Linked DNA regions of Saccharophagus degradans 2-40. The main gene of each other region encodes a partner of the protein of the gene in region 2 in a complex. Links are inferred from orthologs where the notes say so. Each region holds a gene or a part of one and is shown on either strand. Other genes may lie near its edges.

Region 1 (2,902 bases), 490 kb from region 2 along the record:
AACCGATTGCGCACGGCTAGCGCCGCCATTCACCACATGCAGGTTGGGAATGCTATTGCAGTTAAGGGTGGGCCAGTATTGGTCGTTTGCGTCTAGCACTAAAACGATGCCGCTTAGGTTTTCTACCTGACTTATTTTGTGAAGGGTATGCTCTAAAATGGTTTTGCCACACAGCAATAAATATTGCTTAGGGATACCAACCCCCATACGAGCACCAATGCCCGATGCGGGAATAACAGCCCAAAGCTGACGATGTTGCGAAATTGTATTTTGCTTTGGCGCGATCAAAGAAATATCTCTAGTGTAAGCTGCATTAAATTAAATAGGTTAGCGCGGGTATCACACGGCTTGCGACGAATTAAAGCACGATCATTTTTTATTTTTTTTCGTGTCTTTGTCTGTTTCGTCCACAATCATAAAAAATGTTTCGCCTTCTTTTATCATGCCCATGTCGTTGCGGGCTCTTTCTTCTATAGCATCTTTGCCTTGCTTCAATGCATCCACTTCGGCTGCTAGTAATCTGTTGCGTTCACGCAGGCGCGCGTTTTCTTCTTTCTGCTTGGCAATTTCTCTATTTAAACTCACCACGCTGGCAATACTACCCTCGCCCATCCACAGCCTATACTGGAGAGCTAAAAGCGCAACAACTAAAATAATGGCGAGCCACTTCATGAACAAACCTACCAAAAACTTACATAACAGCGCGATGCAAACAACCAGTTAGCCTGCGCCAACACACCTAAAACAAGCAGAAGCATAGCATTTTTAAGGCATGGTAAAACAAAAAAGCCGGCAATCAAGCGTTAACTTAAATTGCCGGCTTTTTATTACCTAGCCATAAATGGCATGGGCGCAATTATTTGAATTCAGCGCGGCCACGGTAAGGAGCTTTTTCACCCAATTCAGCTTCAATGCGCAACAAACGGTTGTATTTAGCAACACGGTCTGAACGAGACAAAGAACCTGTTTTAATTTGGCCCGCTGCAGTAGCCACGGCCAAATCAGCAATAGTGGTATCTTCGGTTTCGCCAGAACGGTGAGAAATAACTGCGGTGTAGCCAGCTTCTTGCGCCATTTTGATTGCGTCTAATGTTTCAGACAAAGAACCAATTTGGTTGAACTTGATAAGAATCGAGTTAGCAATGCTCTTATCAATGCCTTCTTTCAAAATTTTGGTGTTGGTAACGAACAAGTCATCACCCACTAACTGACAAGTGCTACCGATTTTCTCGGTAAGAACTTTCCAACCGTCCCAATCGCTCTCGTCCATACCGTCTTCGATAGACAAAATTGGGTACTTAGAAGCAAGTTCTGCAAGGTAATCGGCGAACTCTTCTGGAGAGAATTTTTTACCTTCGCCAGACATGTCGTATACGCCATCTTTGTAGAATTCAGATGATGCACAATCCAAGGCCAAGGTAATTTCTTCGCCCAACTTGTAACCAGCAGCTGCAACAGCTTCGGCAATGGCTTCAAGAGCGGCTTCGTTAGAAGGAAGGTTAGGAGCGAAACCACCTTCATCACCCACTGCAGTGTTTAAGCCGCGGCCAGCCAATACTTTTTTCAAGCTGTGGAATACTTCAGCACCCATGCGCAATGCTTCGGTGAAGTTTGGCGCAGATACAGGCTGAATCATGAATTCTTGAATATCAACGTTGTTATCGGCGTGCTCACCACCGTTGATGATGTTCATCATTGGCACAGGCATGGTGTATTTGCCTGGCGTGCCGTTAATGTCGGCAATGTGTGCGTACAAAGGAATACCTTTGTCTTGTGCAGCAGCTTTTGCAGCAGCCAAAGACACTGCCAAAATTGCGTTCGCACCCAAGTTAGCTTTGTTTTCGGTACCATCTGCTTTAAGCATAATGTCGTCCAACTCGCGCTGAGCGGCTACATCTTTGCCAACCAATAATGGCTTGATGGTTTCGTTGATGTTAGCAACGGCTTTTAATACGCCTTTGCCCAAGTAACGGCTTTTATCGCCATCGCGCAATTCCAACGCTTCACGCGAACCTGTAGATGCACCTGATGGAGCACAGGCAGTGCCTACAACACCAGATTCCAATACTACTTCCGCCATAACCGTTGGGTTACCACGTGAATCCATTACTTCAAAACCAATAACGTTAGCTATCTTGCTCATAACGATCTCTTTCCTACTTTACTTTAACTAAAAAGGGTTCTAGCGAATGTCTAAAGGGGGTAAGCCTTTAATTACATCATCCACTGTTTTCATTTGTGTTAAAAATGCTTCGAGTTGCTCTAGCGGCAACGCACTTGGGCCATCGCATTTGGCCTCTGCTGGGTTGGGGTGAGCCTCTAAAAACAAACCAGCTATGCCTACAGCTATACCTGCACGACCTAGCTCTGCGGTTTGATGGCGGCGCCCACCTGAAGCTGCACCTAAAGGATCGCGGCACTGTAACGAGTGAGTCACGTCAAAAATAACCGGCAAACCGCCGCTTACTTCTTTCATTGTGCGAAAGCCCAGCATATCTACAACAAGGTTGTCGTAGCCCATGCATGCGCCGCGCTCACATAAAATAACTTTCTCGTTACCGCTTTCCGCAAATTTTTCTACTATGTTTTTCATTTGACCAGGGCTTAAAAACTGTGGTTTTTTTACATTAATTACCGCATTTGTTGCCGCCATGGCTTTTACTAAATCTGTTTGACGCGCTAAGAATGCAGGCAGTTGTATAACATCTACCACTTCGGCAACCGGGGCAGCCTGATCACATTCGTGCACATCGGTAATAATAGGTACACCAAACTCATCTTTAACCGCTTGAAAAATTCGCAAGCCCTCTTCCATCCCTGGGCCGCGATAGCTGTTAATAGAAGAGCGGTTGGCCTTATCGAAAGACGCTTTAAATACGTAGGGAATACCCAACTTTTGGGT
Region 2 (3,436 bases):
GCCCCCTCACTTCTCTGCCTTTGCCGCCAATATGCCAGCATATTAAGTGAAATAACCCATATTTAACGGCTGTTATCAGAAATTATTGGCTGATTGCATGTAGAAACCATGGCCCCAGATATAACACGGGCTTTATAAACCAAATAGTCAGTTGGCAGGTCTACAATGCGCTCACCCACAGTAAAACTACTACGTTTAACGAGTAGCACCCCAAATACGACCCCTGTGTCGCTTTGGCAAATACTGTGAAGTTTCTACACTTTCTTGCTTGCCCCAAATAGCTATACCTTTTCGCGCTCATGCTGTGCTCTATTTGAGAACACAACTACATGAAAAGAATGCTCATTAATGCAACTCAGCCCGAAGAGTTGCGCGTAGCTTTAGTCGATGGCCAATGGCTTTACGATTTAGACATAGAAAACCGCCTTAGAGAGCAAAAAAAGGCCAATATTTACAAAGGCCGAATCACCCGCGTTGAACCCTCCTTAGAAGCCGCATTTGTCGATTACGGCTCTGAACGTCACGGCTTTTTACCCCTTAAAGAAATTTCTCGCGAATACTTTGCCAAGCAGCCTAAAGACATTGACGGCCGCATCCGCATCCAAGATGTGGTTAAAGAAGGCATGGAAGTTATTGTTCAAGTAGATAAAGAAGAGCGCGGCAACAAAGGCGCGGCACTTACTACCTTCATTAGCTTGGCTGGGCGCTACCTAGTACTTATGCCCAATAACCCACGCGCAGGCGGTATTTCACGTCGCATTGACGGAGACGATCGCACAGAGCTTAAAGATGCATTGAGTCAAATTGATGTACCAGCAGGCATGGGCATTATTGTTCGCACCGCTGGCGTAGGCCGCAGAGCCGAAGAGTTGCAGTGGGATATGAACTACCTCGCTCAGCTTTGGGCATCCATTAAAACCGCTGCCGAAGAAAAAACTGCACCGGAATTCCTATTCCAAGAAAGTAACGTCATTATTCGTGCTATTCGCGATTACTTGCGCCCAGACATAGGCGAAGTAATTGTAGATAACCAAGATGCGTACAACCTTGCCACCGCATTTGTTGAGCAAGTAATGCCCAACTACCGCAGCAAAGTGAAGCTTTACGAAGAGCCTCTCCCCCTATTCAACCGCTTTCAAATCGAATCGCAAATTGAAACTGCTTTTGAGCGCGAAGTGAAACTACCTTCTGGCGGCTCTATTGTTATTGACGTTACCGAAGCGCTTATCAGTATCGATATTAACTCTTCACGCGCCACCAAAGGCGGCGATATCGAAGAAACAGCCCTACAAACTAACCTAGAAGCAGCAGATGAAATTGCCCGTCAATTGCGCTTGCGCGACATGGGCGGCCTAGTAGTTATCGACTTTATCGATATGCAGCCTGTTCGCAACCAGCGCGAAGTTGAAAACCGCATGCGCGACGCCCTAGAAATGGACCGCGCCCGCGTACAAGTTGGCCGCATTTCTCGCTTTGGGTTACTGGAAATGTCTCGCCAACGCCTGCGCCCTTCTCTTGGTGAAACCACATCTAAAGTGTGCCCTCGCTGTAGCGGTCAAGGCACCATTCGCGGCACCAAATCTATCGCGCTCTCTATTTTGCGCTTAGTAGAAGAAGAGGCTCAAAAAGAGCGCAGCGCAGAAATTCGCGCAGTTGTGCCGGTTGCCGTAGCAACCTACCTGCTGAACGAAAAGCGCAAAGTGATTTCTGGCATAGAAGAACGCCAAAAAACACGTATTGTTATTATCCCTAGCGAGAAGATGACAACGCCACACTTCGACGTACAGCGCCTGCGCGATGACGATGTAGTTTCTTCAGAAATAAGCTACAAAATTGAAGTGCCGCAAGGCGAAGACGAAGAAAAAATCCAAGATGATGCTGCAGCACTGGCTAAATTGCCACGCCCAGCGGTACAGGCTATTCCCCCTGCGCAACCTGCGCCAGAGGCTCCAAAACCAGACAGCCTATTAACTAAAATACTTAAAAAGTTAAAAGAGCTATTTAAAACGGACGACAAAAAGCGCAAGAACACCAGTAAAAACTCGCGTGGGCAACAGCGTCGTCGTGGCAACAATAGCCAAAACAACAGAAACAGAAATAGAAATCGCAACGGGCGCGGCAACGATAATCGCAATAAGAATCGCGATGACGAAATTACCGACAACCTAAGCTCACGCACCAAGTCTGACCAAAGCCAACAGGGCCAGGGCCCCAGCTCGGACGATAACAGGCCAGATCGCGGCAACCGCAAGCGCGGTAACCGCAGACGCAACAACAACCGTCGCAACGACCAGGATCGCAACGATTCACCAGAGTCTAACAACGACGAGCAACAAAACAACAACCAGCCTCAGGAGCAGAATAACGCCCCTAAAGAGCAAGGCCCTAACCGTCGCCCGAATGGACGCAGAGGCCGTGGTGGTCGTGAGCGCAAGCGCGAGCCAGTTCCACAAGCCGCCGAAGAATCAGTAACAAAAGATGATTCCGCACTAGCTGCCGAAGTGACTTCAGCAATAGACACTGCAGAAAAAGCATTCGCGACCAATAGCCCTGCTGAACTTAAGCAAGCTAAAAGCGAAGCTAAAGAGCAGGCTAAAAGCGAAGCTAAAGAGCAGGCTAAAAGCGAAGCTAAAGAGCAGGCTAAACAGGAACGAGCGCCACAAGAAGCAGCTATAACAGCAGAAACGCCCAGCGAAGCTAAGCAACCGGAAGCTACGGCTACCGCTGCAGAAGCCAAGCCAGAGCCAAGCGAAAAAGCTAAAGCAAGCCAAGCGCCGCAAGCCGCTGAAGCGAGCGATACAACTGAAACCGTAGCTGAAACCAAAGTAGAAGCACCTAGTGCCGAAGCTGCACCAGCGAAGGAAGCACCTGTAGAAACTGCCGCAGAAACCGCTAGCGAAGCTGAAACTGCAGAGCCAGTAGCTGCAGCCGAAACCGCTGAGGTTGCAGAAGTTGCAGTGGCTGAAGCTACTGAAGAGGCCTCTGAAGCAAAAGAAGAGCTCGCTCCTGCTCAAGCAGTGCGCAAGCAATACTCTCGCGCAACTAACGACCCAAGAGCGACGCCTAAACCTGTTGCCAATACGCTTGTATCTAATGTGGTTACCCAAATACGTATGTCGCGACCACTAGACACAACCCAACCGGCTAACATTTTGCGCAACCCGCGCGATTTAAGTCGCCCTGCGAACGATCCGCGCTTAAAACGCAATATAGAAGAAGTAGCGAGCGACGCATAAAAGAAAAGATTAGGTAGCCTCTTAAATGATACAAAAAAGAGGCTATCTGATTAGATTACAAACAAGTTTAAAATTTATTTCTAAACTTTAAATAAATTTTGCTTTTACGACTTGTACATAGCGTTATCCCATGTATAATTTCGTCCTCTTCCGGTGGGGTGGCTGAGTGGTCGAAAGCGGCGGTCTTGAAAACCGTTGAC

What was found. The genes of interacting proteins can lie anywhere in the genome.
Region 1: the proteins of rne (region 2) and eno are in contact, whole or in part, in a solved structure (PDB 2FYM), measured with the Escherichia coli proteins. The link is inferred for Saccharophagus degradans 2-40 from one-to-one orthologs.

What each region holds. Positions count from the first base shown.
Region 1 is NC_007912.1:1,595,415-1,598,316, reverse strand. It holds eno (phosphopyruvate hydratase), read right to left. Parts: upstream 2,144-2,902; coding sequence 857-2,143; downstream 1-856. Other genes in the region: kdsA (3-deoxy-8-phosphooctulonate synthase), read right to left, coding at 2,183-2,902; ftsB (cell division protein FtsB), read right to left, coding at 370-672; ispD (2-C-methyl-D-erythritol 4-phosphate cytidylyltransferase), read right to left, coding at 1-288. UniProt on the Escherichia coli protein: Catalyzes the reversible conversion of 2-phosphoglycerate (2-PG) into phosphoenolpyruvate (PEP). It is essential for the degradation of carbohydrates via glycolysis.
Region 2 is NC_007912.1:2,080,550-2,083,985, reverse strand. It holds rne (ribonuclease E), read left to right. Parts: upstream 1-329; coding sequence 330-3,236; downstream 3,237-3,436. UniProt on the Escherichia coli protein: Endoribonuclease that plays a central role in RNA processing and decay. Required for the maturation of 5S and 16S rRNAs and the majority of tRNAs. Also involved in the degradation of most mRNAs.